Regions from separate parts of the Leclercia sp. GHBNCSD genome, predicted to be linked through region 4. Evidence: predicted binding sites of a transcription regulator. Region 4 holds the regulator's gene; each other region holds the start of a gene.

Region 1 (4,282 bases), 390 kb from region 4:
AACCAGACGTACCGGGCTGGACAGTTTGTCTTTCAGGTAATTAACAACCGGCAGCAGAGAGAATTCTTCGTTGTACTCGCCTTCGGTCGGACGACCCAGGTGGGAGGTTACCATCACTTTTGCGCCCTGCTTCAGTGCCAGTTCGATGGTTGGCAGAGAGGCACGGATACGCGCGTCGCTGGTCACTTTACCCTCTTTAACCGGTACGTTCAGATCCGCACGGATGAAAACGCGTTTACCTGCCAGATCCAGATCGGTCATCTTAATTACAGACATGGTGAATCCTCTCGTTGATTCTTAAAGTTTTGCAGACGCAATACGCGTCTTACCTGAAACCTTGTGCGGCCATGGCTAACGTGGTGTCGAGCATCCTGTTAGCAAAGCCCCATTCGTTATCACACCAGACCAGCGTCTTGATCAGGTGCGCTCCACTCACGCGCGTTTGGGTGCCATCTACAATGGCGCTGTGCGGATCGTGGTTAAAATCTACTGAGACCAACGGTAATTCCGTATAGTCAACTATACCATGAAATGCTTGCTGTGCCGCCTTTTGCAGCAACAGGTTGACCTCAAAGGCTTTTACCGGTTTTTTAACGGTAACGCTGAGGTCGATCGCCGTCACGTTGATGGTAGGTACGCGGACCGCGATAGCTTCAAAACGATCTTCAAACTGCGGAAAAATTCGGGTTATACCGGCCGCCAGTTTGGTGTCCACCGGGATAATCGACTGACTCGCCGCGCGAGTGCGTCGCAGGTCCGGGTGGTAAGCGTCAATGACCTGCTGATCGTGCATGGCTGAGTGGATCGTGGTAACCGTACCCGACTCAATGCCGTAGGCATCGTCCAGCAGCTTGATGACCGGAATAATACAGTTGGTAGTACAGGAGGCATTGGAGACAATTCGGTGTTCTGCGTGCAACTCGTGATGGTTGACGCCGTAAACCACCGTGGCATCGAGATCGTTACTGCCAGGATGTGAAAAGAGCACTTTCTTTGCGCCAGCCGCCAGATGGGCTTCGCCGTGTTCGCGGTTGCCGTAGACGCCGGTACAATCGAGAACCACATCGACACCCAGTTCACGCCAGGGTAATGCTTCGATCGTCCGCTCATGAAGCACACGGATCACGTCATCACCGACAAGCAGCTGCTCTCTCTCCTGACGAACGTCCCAGGCAAAGCGTCCATGGCTGGTGTCATATTTCAATAAATGCGCCATGCCTGCGGCATCCGCCAGTTCATTGATGGCCACCACGGTAATTTCCGCCCGGCGTCCGGATTCATATAAAGCACGAACCACGTTACGTCCGATGCGACCGAAACCATTAATCGCTACGCGTACGGTCATAAGTCTCCTGCAAAGCTTTCCCTGACACGAGGTGGCTGACAGAGTAATGCAGCAACGCGCTGAGGGGAATCCTTGCCTGTCACAAACTCCAACTGATTGGTCATTTGTCGAACATTTAATCGACTGAAACGCTTCAGCCAGAATAAGCGAAACACGGAATAAAGGGAATGACTGTCCAGACCAATAAGCCAGCTATATGACACACATCACATTTTAAGTGGAATAATTTACAGAGATATTACATCTTTGAGGAATAACATGCACAAAAAAGCCGGGTGACGCTTACGCCTGCCCGGCCTGAATATTTGTAGGCCCGGCAAGCTACGCGCCGCCGGGCACAACCATGATTACAGCAGTTCTTTCGCTTTCGCGACCACGTTCTCAACGGTGAAGCCGAACTCTTCGAACAGCTGCTCAGCTGGCGCAGACTCACCGAAGGTGGTCATGCCAACGATAGCGCCGTTCAGGCCCACGTATTTGAACCAGTAGTCAGCGATACCCGCTTCGATTGCCACTCGGGCAGAAACGGCTTTCGGCAGTACAGATTCACGGTAAGCCGCGTCCTGCTTGTCGAAGGCATCGGTAGACGGCATGGAGACCACGCGCGCTTTCACGCCTTCGCCTGCCAGCTGATCCCAGGCGGCAACAGCCAGTTCAACTTCAGAACCGGTTGCGATGAAGATCACCTGCGGCTGACCGTCGCAGTCTTTCAGCACGTAACCACCGCGGGCGATGTTCGCCAGCTGCTCTTCGGTACGATCCTGCTGAGCCAGGTTCTGACGGGAGAGGATCAGCGCGGTTGGGCCGTCCTGACGCTCAACGCCATATTTCCACGCTACCGCCGATTCAACCTGGTCACATGGACGCCATGTGGACATGTTCGGGGTCACGCGCAGGGAAGCAACCTGCTCAACCGGCTGGTGGGTCGGGCCATCTTCGCCCAGACCGATTGAGTCGTGGGTGTAGACCATCACCTGACGCTGTTTCATCAGCGCAGCCATACGCACCGCGTTACGGGCATATTCCACGAACATCAGGAAGGTGGAGGTGTACGGCAGGAAACCACCGTGCAGGGAGATACCGTTGGCAATCGCGGTCATACCGAACTCACGAACACCGTAATGGATGTAGTTACCGGCAGTATCTTCGTTGATGGCTTTAGAGCCAGACCAGATAGTCAGGTTTGATGGTGCCAGGTCAGCGGAGCCGCCGAGGAACTCTGGCAGCAGCGGGCCGAAGGCTTCGATCGCATTCTGGGAGGCTTTACGGCTGGCGATTTTAGCCGGGTTAGCCTGCAGCTTAGCGATGAACTCGTTCGCTTTGGCGTCGAAGTCTGCTGGCATGTCACCTTTCATACGACGGGTGAACTCTGCCGCTTCCTGTGGGAAGGCTTTAGCGTAGGCGGCGAATTTCTCGTTCCATGCCGCTTCTTTCGCCTGACCAGCTTCTTTGGCATCCCACTGCGCATAAATTTCAGACGGGATTTCAAACGCAGCGTGTTTCCAGCCCAGCGCTTCACGGGTCAGGGCGATCTCTGCGTCACCCAGCGGTGCGCCGTGGGAGTCGTGCGTACCAGCTTTGTTCGGAGAACCGAAACCGATGATGGTTTTGCACATCAGCAGGGACGGTTTGTCAGTCACTGCGCGCGCTTCTTCTACTGCACGTTTAATCGCTTCAGCATCGTGACCGTCAACGCCACGCACCACGTGCCAGCCGTAGGCTTCGAAACGTGCTGCGGTGTCGTCAGTGAACCAGCCTTCAACGTGGCCGTCGATGGAGATGCCGTTGTCGTCATAGAACGCAACCAGTTTGCCCAGTTTCAGGGTGCCTGCCAGGGAGCACACTTCGTGAGAAATGCCTTCCATCATGCAGCCATCACCCAGGAATGCATAGGTGAAGTGGTCGACGATGTCATGACCCGGACGGTTGAACTGCGCCGCCAGCGTCTTCTCGGCAATCGCCATACCCACGGCGTTAGCAATACCCTGACCCAGCGGACCGGTCGTGGTTTCAACACCTGCGGTATAACCCACTTCCGGGTGACCCGGGGTTTTGGAGTGCAGCTGACGGAAGTTTTTCAGCTCTTCGATTGGCAGATCATAGCCGGTGAGGTGCAGCAGGCTGTAGATCAGCATCGAGCCGTGGCCGTTAGAGAGAACGAAACGGTCACGGTCAGCCCAGGCAGGGTTCTGCGGGTTGTGGTTCAGGAAATCACGCCACAGGACTTCGGCAATGTCAGCCATACCCATAGGGGCACCCGGGTGACCGGACTTAGCTTTTTGTACAGCATCCATGCTCAGCGCACGAATAGCATTGGCAAGCTCTTTACGTGAGGACATTTTGACTCCAGATCGGATGTTGAAGGCCATGCCCGTTTCGGCTTGACGACAGCGCGTTTTGGGCTACGCCAGAAAAAAGTGCCAACAATGTAACCCAAGCGACAAAGCATGTACATGGACCATTCTTTTGCCGCTTAAGAAATCTCTGGAACAGGCTCGCACGTTGCGCAATCTTCTCGCCCGCCTTCGTTTATATTCTTTATAATTGGAGCTGCACCCTCCTCCGGGGCGGCAAAACTTTCAGAATTTATCAAGTTTAACGAGTACGGAAGCAACATAATGAAAATGCGTGCAGTAGTGCTGGCTCTGGGAACGACCCTTCTTCTTAGCGGGTGTCAGAATATGAATTCTGGTGGCCTGCTGAGCTCCGGAGCAGAGGCGTTTCAGGCCTACTCCCTCACCGATGCCCAGGTGAAAACATTAAGCGATGAGGCCTGTAAAGAGATGGACGGTAAAGCGACCATCGCACCGGCAGACAGCACTTACGCTCAGCGTCTGAATAAGATTGCTTCAGCACTTGGCGACAACATTAACGGCCAGCCGGTGAACTACAAGGTTTACATGGCGAAAGACGTTAACGCCTTTGCGATGGCTAACG
Region 2 (4,282 bases), 940 kb from region 4:
CATACGCAATGGAGCCCCCCAGCACGTTAAATTTGCTTTCGTCCACTTCGCCGGTGGCGTGGGCGCGGCCCAGCACATCCCGGGCAAAACGATCGCTTGCCAGCAGTTGCAGGTTGGCCAGGGTTTGCGCGGCAAAGGCTTCATGCATGTCGATGAGCGTCAGATCGCCCATCGTCAGTCCGGCGCGCTCCAGCGCCAGCGGCGTGGACCAGGCCGGCCCCAGCAGCATATCCTGCCAGACATCAATGGCGGTAAAGGCATAGCTGCGCAGATAGCCGAGCGGCTTCAGGCCCAGCTCTCTGGCGCGGGATTCGGTCATCAGGATCACCGCTGCCGCGCCGTCGGTTAACGGCGTGCTGTTCGCCGCCGTGACGGTGCCATGTTTGCGGTCGAATGCCGGACGCAGTTTCGCATAATCCGCCAGCGTAGAGGTGCCGCGAATATTGTTATCCTGGCTTAGCGGTTCGCGGAATGGTGGGGTGTAGGCGGTCATCACCTCCTCCGCCAGCTTGCCTTCTGCCCAGGCTTCTGCGGCGCGCTGATGCGAGCGGTGCGCCAGGGCATCCTGCTGCTCACGGGTGATGCCATAGGTTTTCGCCATCTGCTCGGCGGTATCCCCCATTCGCAGCCCGGTGGAGTATTCCGCCACGGCGGGGGGAACAGGAAGGAGATCGCGCAGACGCAGGCGCGAGAACAGTGACAGCCGCTGCCCGGTGGTGCGGGCCTTGTTGACGTCCACCAGCACACGCGCGAGCTTTTTGCTGACGCCAATCGGCAGAACTGAGGAGGAGTCGGCACCCCCGGCTATCCCGACGCGAATGGTACCGGTTATCAGGCTTTCTGCCACGTTCGCCACTGCCTGAAAGCTGGTGGCGCAGGCACGGCTGACGCTGTAAGCATCGGTGTGGACATTCATTCCGGTGCCAAGCACGATTTCACGGGCGATATTCGGCGCTTCCGGCATTTGCACGACCTGGCCAAAGACCAACTGTTCAATCACCTCGGGCGGGATTTCGCTGCGAGCCAGCAGCTCCCCTACAACCATTTTTCCCAGATCGACGGCAGGTACGCCATGATATGCCGTCGCCTGACGGGCAAATGGCGTGCGTAATCCACTGACAATGGCAATGCGATCCCCCTGACGGGTGATTAGCGGTAATGCCTGACTCATAACGCTCCCCTGTGAATAACAAATGCGCAAAGTGGTCTGACCTGATAACAGTCTTAACTAAATTTTTACATTAGCCAATCGGGGAGAGGAAAAATTGCGAGCGAACACACAGAGAGGAGACGAAACGCCTCCCGGAAGGGAGGCGCGGGAAGGGATTAACGCAGACCGAGTTGAAAAATCAGGGATTCTGCTTCGCAGCTGAACACGAAGTCGATGTCCAGACGAACGCCACCTTCCACTTCAGTGAAGTTGGCGTTGATTGCACACGGTTCAGACTCCACGCCGCGGGCTTTTTCGGTCAGCGCGGCCAGCGTCTCTTCGGCGTCGGCACGGCGGGTAAACTCACGGCTGTAAGAGGCGGTGCAATCCGTGTTGTCCACAATGGTGCCCACATCCATACAGCAGCAAACCGGGGTTTCATCAGCACTGCATTTACTCATAGTAGATTTCCTCTTCATTCGCGCATGGCGCGAGATAAACACGATGCTGATATTTTACGCGCCGGGCGGGAGCGGCTCCAGTTGTTAATGGCTTTAAACCGGGTAAGTGAGCAATATCACAAGTAAAAATGATCTAAAACAAAAATCACCCATTAGGAGGACGCGAACTGGTCACAATTTTGCCAACCAGATCCCGTTTCGAAAAACATATCGGTAAATATTCATAAACACCCTTGCAACATTCTATCTGGTCAGACCTATACTCTCGCCACTGGTCTGATTTCTAAGTGTTACCACAGACCCTACACTTCGCGCTCCTGTTACGGTATGTAACAAAAATTGAATAAAAATAACTCAATGAGGTTATGGTCATGAGCCAGAAAACCCTGTTCAAAAAAACTGCGCTGGCAGTCGCAGTGGCAATCGTCTCCACCTCCGCCTGGTCAGCGGGCTTTCAGTTGAATGAGTTCTCTTCCTCAGGCCTGGGCCGCGCCTATTCCGGGGAAGGTGCTATCGCTGATGACGCAGGGAACGCGAGCCGTAACCCTGCCCTGATCATGATGTTTGATCGTCCCACCTTCTCCGCAGGTGCCATCTTTGTTGACCCTGACGTGGATATCTCCGGACGCTCGCGAACGGGCGCAAGCCTGAATGCGGATAACATCGCGCCAACAGCATGGGTGCCAAACCTGCACTTTGTCGCACCAATCAACGATCAATTCGGCTGGGGCGCATCCGTCACCTCTAACTACGGACTGGCGACCGAGTTCAATAACAACTACGCAGCAGGGGCATACGGCGGTACCACCGACCTGGAGACCCTCAACCTGAACCTGAGCGGTGCTTATCGCCTGGATAATCACTGGAGTTTCGGTGTTGGCTTTGATGCGGTCTATGCGAAAGCGAAAATTGAGCGCTACGCGGGTGACCTGGGTCGCATCGTTGCAGGCTCCGGGGCATTACCTCCGGCTCTGGCACGACAGGTCGCGGGGATCCCGGGAGATACCCAGATTGCCTACCTGAAAGGTGATGAGTGGGGCTTTGGCTGGAACGCCGGTATTCTGTATGAAATCGATAAGAACAACCGGTATGGCTTGACCTACCGCTCTGAAGTGAAAATCGATTTCGATGGCGACTATAAGAGCAGCCTGCCTTCAGCCTATAACCAGATCCTCGGAAACTTTGGTCTGCCAATGGGGACGGATGGCCGCACCACTGGCGGTTCTCTGACCCTGAATTTACCTGAGATGTGGGAACTGTCCGGTTATAACAGAGTCGCGCCGCAATGGGCCATCCACTATAGCCTGACCTACACGAGCTGGAGCCAGTTCCAGGAGCTGAAAGCGACTAACAGCGGCGGTGATACGCTCTTCTATAAAGACGAAAGCTTCCGTGATGCTTACCGCATCGCTCTGGGTACCACCTACTACATGGACGATAACTGGACATTCCGTACCGGTATTGCCTTCGATGACAGCCCGGTTCCGGCAGACAAACGCTCTATCTCCATTCCGGATCAGGATCGCTTCTGGCTGAGCGCCGGTGCGACCTATGCATTCAACAAAGATGCCTCCATCGATGCGGGTGTCTCTTATATGCATGGTCAGAAAGTGACGTTCCAGGAAGGTCCGTATGAGTTCTCTTCTGAAGGTAAAGCCTGGCTCTATGGCATGAACTTCAACTACGCGTTCTAATCACGCAGGGATAAAAAAGGTGAGCCTCGCGCTCACCTTTTCTTTTTTATTCCGCATCAATCTCGGAGAGTTCATTCTCGATCGCTTTGGCGTTCGGGTTATCTTCCGGTTTCAGCTTACCGCCGTTAGCAATGAAGTCGTGATTCTGGAAGTACGCTTCACGCACCATGAGATACGGATCGGAAGACTGACGCAGCAGACCGTCTGAATCCAGCAGTTGCGCGCGCGTCTCCACCCCTTCCAGCGTCCATTTACCCACCGACAGCGGCCAGGTCAGCCACGACAGCACCGGATAGAGCGTATCGACCATATCACCGCCGTCATCACGCAACGTGAAGCTACCGTAGAACGGCAGATGCACGTACGGGCCGTAACCCACATTGTAGTGACCCAGCGTACTACCGAAGCGGTGCGGCTGTTCGCGCTGCAGCTTCGGATTCGCCATCCCGGCAACGTCAATAAAGCCACCCATACCTAACAGGGTGTTCAGGAAGAAGCGGGTAAAGTGGACCATCCCCTGATAGGGATCGCCCTGCAGGAAGTAGTTCGCCATCACCGCTGGCTCTTCGAGGTTGCTGGTGAAGTTGCTCAGCCCGTTACGGGCAGGCTGTGGAACATAATCCCGCCATGCCACCGCAACCGGACGCACCACATACGGATCCAGCACGTTATAGTTGAAGTTGTACATGGTGCGGTTAAATCCTTCCAGAGGATCGGAGCGCCCCTGCTGCTCGCCAGAGCTGGCGCAGCCCATCAGCAACGTGGTGCTCAACGCAACCACCGACAGCCGAAGTTTCATATCTTTCTCCCTGTTAAGTATGGCTATCAGCAAAAGCCATCCGTCATGGCGCTTTCGCGCTCTGTCTGTAAACGTGTAAGTGATTGTATCAGCGCGTTTACTGATGTCTACGACCACAAATCGGGGCAATAAACACTCTCTGGTATGATCTCAGAATAGCCTGGCTTTAGGTTTTCGT
Region 3 (4,282 bases), 920 kb from region 4:
CTTTTTCCATTAAAGGAAAGATTTTTATGTGCGCCTTTCACTGTTATCCCTTACGAATCCAATGGAGCGGGAATTGTATCACAACCCCATGCGGGGCAGATGCGCCCGAGATGTAAAAGATGTGCATAGAGTACGCGCATGGCCGGCCTCACTGGCTGGTATCCTGAAGAGGCCAACCATGGTTACTATGTCTCCCGCTGGGGTAACGGACGTGGCCGCCTGCTGTTCACCTGGATAGTCTTGCTCGGTGCCGCTGTCGCTGCGTTGTTTGCCAATGACGGCACCGCGCTGATCCTGACGCCGATTGTGATTGCGATGCTGCTCGCACTGGGGTTCAGCCAGGGCACGACACTGGCCTTTGTCATGGCCGCAGGATTTATTGCAGATACGGCCAGCCTGCCACTCATTGTGTCTAACCTGGTTAATATCGTCTCGGCGGACTTCTTCGGTCTGGGCTTTACGCAGTACGCCTCCGTTATGATCCCCGTGGATGCGGCAGCGATTGCGGCCACGCTGACCATGCTGCATCTCTTCTTCCGCAGGGATATTCCGGCAACGTATGACGTTTCGCTGCTGAAGACGCCTGCCAGCGCGATCAAGGATCCGGCAACCTTCAGGGCGGGCTGGATTGTCCTGTTATTGCTGCTTGTCGGTTTCTTTGTTCTGGAGCCGCTGGGGATCCCGGTCAGTGCGATAGCGGCGGCTGGAGCAGCAGTGCTGTTTGTGGTGGCGAAAAGAGGCCATGCCATCAACACCGGGAAAGTCCTGCGCGGTGCGCCATGGCAGATCGTTATTTTCTCGCTGGGCATGTATCTCGTGGTCTATGGCCTGCGCAATGCAGGGCTCACGGAGTACCTGTCTGGCGTGCTGAATCTGCTGGCAGACAAGGGGTTATGGGCAGCGACGTTCGGCACCGGCTTCCTGACGGCATTTCTCTCATCAGTGATGAATAATATGCCGACGGTGCTGATTGGTGCGCTGTCGATTGACGGGAGTACGGCGACTGGCGTAGTGAAAGAGGCAATGATTTATGCCAATGTGATTGGCTGCGATTTAGGCCCGAAAATCACCCCGATTGGCAGTCTGGCAACCCTGCTGTGGCTGCATGTGCTTGCCCAGAAAAATATGACGATCACCTGGGGATATTATTTCCGTACCGGCATTGTCATGACTGTGCCGGTGCTGTTTGTCACTCTGGCCGCGCTGGCGTGGCGGCTCTCTGTCACTTTGTAATGAGATACTGATATGAGCAACATTACCATCTATCACAACCCGGCCTGTGGCACTTCACGCAACACGCTGGAGATGATCCGTAACAGCGGCAACGAACCGACGATAATTTATTATCTTGATACGCCCCCGACCCGCGATGAGCTTATTAAACTTATTTCAGATATGGGAATTACGGTACGTGCATTGCTGCGTAAGAATGTTGAGCGTTATGAGCAACTGGGACTTGCAGAAGACAGGTTTACCGATGAGCAATTGATAGAATTAATGCTGCAGCATCCAATTCTTATCAACCGGCCAATTGTTGTCACACCTGCAGTAACGCGCCTGTGCAGACCTTCAGAGGTGGTGCTGGAAATTATTCCGGAACCTCAGCAGGGTGCATTCACGAAAGAAGATGGCGAAAAGGTTATTGATGAAGCAGGGAAGCGGGTGAAGTAATAAGCAACGAAATGGATAATTCGATTGTGGAACACGTTATTTAGCTTTAACAGCAAACAAAAAAGAGCCCATGTATTCCATGGACTCTTTCTGAGATGCCTCGATTATTCTGTCCAACTTTTGGGGGTCAGTACAAGGCGGGGCTTTCCACTTCCCGTCCCATGCATGAGACGGTCAGTCTCAAGCACCCACGGCCACTCTAACGAACCCTCATAAGAAAACCTTATCCAGCTCACACTTCTACGAGTCTGCTCGTAAACTTTTTCACTTCTGCAATGCCCCTTTTCCCGCTCAGGAGCGTGATATTCATCACGTTAGGCCAGCGGAAAATCGTTATTCAGCGCAATTATGTGGCACAGATCACTGGTGCCGCTCTCCTTTCCACTTCGAAGTGGAAAACAACTCGCTACAAACCCCTGACACCCGGCGTTAGTTTTATCCCAGAGCCAATAACGGGGTAAGACGAGTGATTAACGGAACGGTAATAAACGACACTGGAGACCAGGCGGCGCAAACTGAACAGTTGGCCGACACCATGCTCAGGCAGACTTTCGCCCTGCTTAGTCATCACCACATTATCCCCAATGCCGTTCAGGAGCAGATGCTGACCTCCCACGTTCGTGCCATGGCGCACCGGTCGGTAACCGGCGAGCCGTTGCCGGAGGTCGAGGCTGACCTGTTTGACGAAATTTCACCAGAATCCATGCGGCTTGCCCGTGAAGTGGTGGCGCAGTTTGGCAATCTTCCTGATGAAGAAGCCTGGCTGCTCTCCGTTCACTTCGAAGTCGCCAAAGACAACCTTTAAGGAGCACATCATGGAACAAATTACAGTGGTCATCGGCGATCGCCTGGGTAAAGGCCAGAAGGTTGCAGCAGGCGTTGAAAAAGCGGGTGGCCGCGCGGTCGTAGTACCGGGCATGGCGGCAGATATGAAGCTGGGCGACGTGATGAAGGCGGAGAACGCCACCTTCGGTATCTCCTTCTGCGGCAGCGGCGGCGCGGGTGCTATCACCGCCCAGACCAAATATGGCTATAAAGCGAAGTACGGCATGCGCTCGGTCGATGAAGGCGTTACCGCCATCAACGAAGGCTGCAACGTGCTCGGCTTTGGCTTTATGGATAAAGAAGAGCTGGGCGAGCGTCTGGTTCAGGCGTGGCAGAAGAAGCACGGCGCATAAGCATGAAAGAACAGTTCACCACCACGGTGAGAGTGAAGGGCAAAGGCGACGCCAAAGCGCGCGCCTTTGCCGACGCGCTGAACCATGTTCAGGCCGCGGTGATGAAAGCATCGCCGCATATCTTACTGCGTATTGAGCCACAGGATGTGCAGGTTGTTCAGGCGCAAGAAGCGGTGCGTAAAGAGGCGTTTCTGTTCTTCTTTTTGCGCCGGGAAAGACGCACCTACAGCGTGGAGCTGGACGTGACCGTCAACGTGACTGCCATCAATCTGGACCAGGTGGACTTTGTCACGCAACGCTGATTCTTACTAATAGGGCAGACGAATGTTCCTGATAATTTTAATAAAATCGCTCATCATCGGCGGCCTGGTTGGCGTCGGCGTTGGGGCCGGGGCTGCACGCATGTTTCATGCGCCTACCACACAGGGTATGGGCGCGTTTCGTACGTTGGGGGAGCTGAACTCCTGCGAGGGGGATCCCGCGTCCCACTTCTCCTTTGGGTTAGGCTTCTTCTTTAACGCCTGGGCCTCGTCGGTTGCGGCGGGTTCCTTCACCCAGGACGTTGACCACCGCATCATCCCGAACTGGGGTGCCGCAGCGCTGATGATCAAAAACCGCAACGTCGGCGAGACGCTGCACGATCCCCGCAAAATGGCGATCGCCTGCGGCGTGATCGGCATGATTGTCGTCACCTTCCTGAACCTCACCGCCTCCTCCGTTCCGGCTGCGTTGCAGGTCACCGCCGTTAAGGTGCTGGTACCGGCGGCAAACCTGCTGGTCAACACCGTGATGCCGGTGATCTTCTGGCTGGCGGCCATCGACGCGGGTAAAAAATCGGGCTTCTGGGCCACCGTCTTTGGCGGCGCGGCGCAGTTGATTATGGGTAACGCCGTGCCGGGTCTGGTGCTGGGGATCCTGATCGGTAAAGGGGTGGAAGAGAGCGGCTGGAACCACGTCACCAAAGTGATGATGGCGGCCATCGTTCTGCTCTTCGTGCTGAGCGGCTTCTTCCGCGGCTTCGACATGAAGATGATCGAATCCTTCCATCTGACCGTGCCGAACTGGCTCGACATGATCCACAACTCGCTCAGCGGCAAGTAACAGGAGCCTCTAAATGGAACAGAATAAAGGTTTTTGGTATGCCGACTGGTCGTTCCCGATCTTTGTTGGCCTGCTCTCCTCCGGCGTCTTCGCCGGGACGCACATGTACTACCTCTACGGCATCGGCGCCTTTAACGAAGTGGCCTTCGTGGCGATGCTGAAAGCGGGCATCGATACCGGTGCCTACGGCGCGGTGGCGGCGTTCGGCGCCAGCTTCCTGTTCGCCCGTATTATCGAAGGCTCCCTGGTGGGGATTCTGGATATCGGCGGGGCGATCCAGACCGGCGTCGGCTTAGGCGTGCCGGCGCTGCTGCTGGGGGCGGGCATCATGT
Region 4 (4,282 bases):
ACTGGCTGTGCGTCACCCACAGTTTCATATCCGCCAGATAGGCCGAATTGAAGCCCGGCTCCTGCATCGCCTGGTTGAGGGAGTTGAACAGGGCATTATGCGCCTGGTTGACCTTCATGCGCTGCCAGGCCAGCGGCGTGGGTTGCGGATCGTCGCTGAGGATCAGGCGGATGGCCTCCTGGTCGGCCTCCAGCGCGTCGTGGGCGTTCTGTCGCAGCAATCCGCTCTGCCACTGCGGCCACAGCCACACCATGCCGCCAAAGGCAATCAGGCAGCCAATCAGCGTATCTGCCAGCCGGGCGATAATAAACTGCTCACCATTGAGCGTAATCAGTTGCAGGGTGTAGACCGCGGTCAGCGTAAAGCCCACCGTCGCCCAGCCGTAGTTCTTACGGATGATGAGGTAACTCACCAGCGTTACCAGCAGCATACCCGTCAGGGTATAGCCTTCCGGGACGTGAAGGTGCAGGGTGATCCCCGCAATAATCAGCCCCGCCATCGTGCCGCCTGCCCGGTGGAGGATGCGCACCCGCGTGGCGCTGTAGCCGTTTTGCGTCACCAGCAGAACGGTCATTAAGATCCAGTAAGGCTTAGGCAGGTGCAGCGCCATACCCATCAGGCTGGCGATACTCAGCATGACGCTGATACGTGCCGCATTACGCAGGGCGGCAGACTTTAGCGACAGATAGCTTCTCAGGGCGGGGATCAGCGGCAGGCGCTTCTGCTTATCCGCCATCAGGTCACGCGGGTAGAGCGGGCGTTGGGTGCGAAGCACGCGGGCAATACGGCTGAAGTGCCAGGCGGCGAACTGGCCGACCGGGTTATCCGCATGCTGGCGGGCAATTTTCTCCAGCGCGCCGAGCTGTTTGTCCATGTTAAAGCGGGTGGGATAGCGGTGATAGAGAATATCGTCGGCCAATACCCGCAGCCGGGCGGCGACGGTCTGCGCGTTCCAGCGGATCACCGCTTCAGCGTGGCTGCGCTCGACCAGCTTTTGCACCTCTTGCGGATGATGCAGGCTAACGGAGATATGCTCCTGCAGATCCAGCCCCACCTGGAAGATACGCAGCAGCCGCTTGTATTCATGATTCCTGTTCGCCGCCAGCATATGCAGTTGCTGGTAACACTGACTAATCAGGTCCACCACCTTCTGCTGGCGCGCCAGCAGCGGCGGCAGCGATTTTTCCGGGTCGGTGTGCTGGGTCAGCAGGGTATATTTGGCTTCACAGTAATCAGCCAGCTGGCGGTAGAGTACGCTCAGGGATTCACGCAGCGGCTGCTCCCGCCACAGCCAGAACCAGAACCAGTTAAACAGCCCGTACCAGAGTGTCCCCAGGGCGTAGATCAGCAGCGGCGCCCAGATCGGTAAATTCCCCGCCAGGCTCAGGGTAAAGATGGCCGCAATCAGCGAGGCGGGCAGCAGGCGGGCGTGGAGGGCGCTGATCTCCGCCGTGACCCCTAACGTCATCGCCAGTGCGGTCAGAATGAGGGGCAGCGGAATATCACGCGCCAGCAGCAATTGTACCGCCAGACTACAGCCGGCAAACAGGCAGCCGCCAATTATCAGGCGTTTAAAAAAGCGTTTATGGGGCGTGTCGAGACCCGCAATGTTGCAGCAGGCGGGAACAAGAGAAAACAGAAGGCCGTATTGCAGATAACCGAGAACTAACCCCACAGCCACAGGGAGACACAGCACCAGGGTTTGCCGTAGTGCGTAGTTAACTTCCGGGTGATAAATGAGCCTGCGCCACATGGGTGAGAGAGACAAAAACGGCGTGTCATCATGCGATGCCACGCCGTCTTAGCGGAATTAACGTGTTCCGTAAACCACGATGGTTTTACCGTGGGCGGAAATCAGGTTCTGATCTTCCAGCATTTTCAGAATACGACCCACTGTCTCACGGGAACAACCGACGATCTGACCGATCTCCTGACGGGTAATTTTAATTTGCATACCGTCCGGGTGGGTCATGGCGTCTGGCTGTTTCGCCAGGTTCAGCAGCGTCTGAGCGATACGGCCCGTCACGTCCAGGAAGGCGAGGTTACCCACTTTCTCAGAGGTGACCTGCAGACGGCGAGCCATCTGCGAAGAGAGGCGCATCAGGATATCCGGGTTAACCTGGATCAGCTGGCGGAATTTCTTATAAGAGATCTCAGCCACTTCACACGCAGTTTTTGCCCGGACCCAGGCGCTACGCTCCTGACCTTCTTCAAACAGGCCCAGTTCACCGATAAAGTCTCCCTGATTCAGGTAAGAGAGGATCATCTCTTTGCCTTCTTCATCTTTGATCAGCACTGCCACTGAGCCTTTGACGATGTAATACAACGTTTCCGCTTTTTCACCCTGGTGAATCAGCGTGCTCTTCGATGGGTACTTATGAATGTGGCAATGAGACAAGAACCATTCGAGAGTCGGGTCTGTTTGCGGTTTGCCAAGCACCATGCGCTGTTATCCTCTGTTATAAGCTGTCTCCAGAGTCAGGCTTTCTACCTTCGCTCTGGGGTTGCAATCGAATTCTTCCCCTTACCTGGGGATCTGGCTGTCACAATAATTAGCAGCCTGTAATGTGTGATGTCCTCTGCATACATGTGCAACGTCAATGTATTACTGTAGCATCACGACTGTTTTAGCATAGGTTTTGCCGCGTGTCTCCTGGTGTCTCGCTTCAGCTTGATGCAGGTCGACTTCCTTTGCCAGAATTGTTACTGGCGCGTAATCTGACAGAAAAAATGCAAGCCTGGAGTGAGTTAAAATGCAAGCACGTGTGAAATGGGTTGAAGGGTTAACGTTCCTCGGTGAGTCCGCCTCGGGGCACCAGATTCTGATGGATGGCAACTCCGGTGATAAAGCACCCAGCCCGATGGAAGTGGTTCTGATGGCGGCAGGGGGATGCAGCGCTATCGACGTGGTCTCGATTCTGCAAAAAGGGCGTCACGATGTGACCGATTGCGAAGTGAAACTGACTTCAGAGCGCCGGGATGAAGCGCCGCGTCTCTTTACCCATATCAACCTTCATTTCGTGGTAACCGGCAAAGCGCTAAAAGAGGCTGCGGTCTCCCGCGCGGTGGATCTCTCTGCGGAGAAGTACTGCTCCGTGGCGCTGATGCTGGAAAAAGCGGTCAATATTACCCATTCGTATGAAGTGATCGAGGCGTAAGTCCTGGATCAAACGCCGGGCGGCACTTCGTTTGCCCGGCCTACAAGCCTCAATCGATCTTCTTCCCTTCCATTAACCGCTGTACCAGCGGCGTCATGATCAACTCCATCGCCAGTCCCATCTTCCCGCCCGGGACCACCAGCGTATTCATGTGCGAGATAAACGAGCCCTGCAGCATCGCCAGCAGCCAGGGGTAATCGATATTGTCCAGATTGCGGAAATGGATCACCACAAAGCTCTCATCCAGCGACGGGATCGCTTTTGCGGCAAAGGGGTTAGAGGTGTCCACGGTCGGGACGCGCTGGAAGTTAATATGGGTGCGGGAAAACTGCGGCGTGAGGAAGTTAATGTAATCTTCCATGGAGCGAACCACCGAATCCATCACCGCTTCTCGGGAATGGCCGCGTTCGCTGGTATCCCGCGTCAGCTTCTGGATCCACTCCAGGTTTACAATGGGTACGACGCCCACCAGCAGATCGACATGGCGCGCCACGTCATGGTGCGGCGTGACGACCCCGCCGTGCAGACCTTCATAAAACAGCACGTCGGTGGGTTCTGGCAGCGGCTGCCAGGGCGTAAAGGTGCCCGGAACCTGGTTCCACGGTACCGCTTCGTCATAGGTATGCAGGTATTTGCGCGACTGGCCCGTGCCGCTTCGCCCGTACTCTGCGAAGGTCTGCTCCAGCAGGCCAAAGTCGTTAGCATCGGGGCCAAAGTAGCTGATATGTTTGCCTAAATCACGGGCCTTGCGGATGGCCATATCCATCTCAGGGCGGGTGTAGCGGTGAAAGCTGTCGCCTTCGACCTCCGCGGCACGCAGATGCAGTTGCGAGAAGATCTTACGAAAGGCGAGGCTGGTGGTGGTGGTACCTGCACCACTCGACCCTGTGACGGCGATAACCGGATGTCTGGCGGACATAGCAACTCCCTGAGTGGAAAGATGTCGCGGTTAACCGCGAAATTGATTGCGAGGCATGATGTTGACAGTTTCGTGCAACTCGGACCATACGACCAGCACCTCACCGCTTTGCAGCTGGCGCCTGATATCAGCGACCTTCTGCTCAAGCGAACGTTCCTCTTCACCATAATCGGTGCCTTCGCGTAACACAAAGCTTTCAATCAGA

Evidence for each region. Region 4 encodes CRP, which controls carbon source genes, mostly activating them, when cyclic AMP is high. Its sites were predicted from a motif close to ATGTGANNNNNNTCACAT; they were not measured.
Region 1: the regulator CRP is predicted to act here: its motif matches at 1,540-1,557, upstream of epd (erythrose-4-phosphate dehydrogenase).
Region 2: the regulator CRP is predicted to act here: its motif matches at 1,716-1,733, upstream of ACT3IC_RS16020 (YfcZ/YiiS family protein).
Region 3: the regulator CRP is predicted to act here: its motif matches at 2,020-2,037, upstream of ACT3IC_RS07200 (glycine dehydrogenase).

The regions. Positions count from the first base shown of each region.
Region 1 is NZ_JBQVYO010000001.1:2,788,366-2,792,647, reverse strand. Features, by position in the region: gene pgk (phosphoglycerate kinase) at 1-276, opposite strand, end outside; gene epd (erythrose-4-phosphate dehydrogenase) at 326-1,345, opposite strand; gene tkt (transketolase) at 1,693-3,684, opposite strand; gene loiP (metalloprotease LoiP) at 3,964-4,282, shown strand, end outside.
Region 2 is NZ_JBQVYO010000001.1:3,339,268-3,343,549, reverse strand. Features, by position in the region: gene fadI (acetyl-CoA C-acyltransferase FadI) at 1-1,171, opposite strand, end outside; gene ACT3IC_RS16020 (YfcZ/YiiS family protein) at 1,327-1,611, opposite strand; gene fadL (long-chain fatty acid transporter FadL) at 1,983-3,305, shown strand; gene mlaA (phospholipid-binding lipoprotein MlaA) at 3,352-4,104, opposite strand.
Region 3 is NZ_JBQVYO010000001.1:1,474,734-1,479,015, reverse strand. Features, by position in the region: gene ACT3IC_RS07215 (hypothetical protein) at 1-41, opposite strand, end outside; partial or broken gene ACT3IC_RS07210 (arsenic transporter) at 187-1,233, shown strand; gene arsC (glutaredoxin-dependent arsenate reductase) at 1,246-1,671, shown strand; gene ACT3IC_RS07200 (glycine dehydrogenase) at 2,138-2,476, shown strand; gene ACT3IC_RS07195 (SFCGS family glycine-rich protein) at 2,487-2,849, shown strand; gene ACT3IC_RS07190 (DUF4312 family protein) at 2,852-3,151, shown strand; gene ACT3IC_RS07185 (DUF4311 domain-containing protein) at 3,174-3,950, shown strand; gene ACT3IC_RS07180 (DUF4310 family protein) at 3,964-4,282, shown strand, end outside.
Region 4 is NZ_JBQVYO010000001.1:2,395,729-2,400,010, forward strand. Features, by position in the region: gene ACT3IC_RS11520 (YccS/YhfK family putative transporter) at 1-1,753, opposite strand, end outside; gene crp (cAMP-activated global transcriptional regulator CRP) at 1,811-2,443, opposite strand; gene ACT3IC_RS11530 (OsmC family protein) at 2,754-3,158, shown strand; gene ACT3IC_RS11535 (phosphoribulokinase) at 3,208-4,077, opposite strand; gene ACT3IC_RS11540 (YheU family protein) at 4,108-4,282, opposite strand, start outside.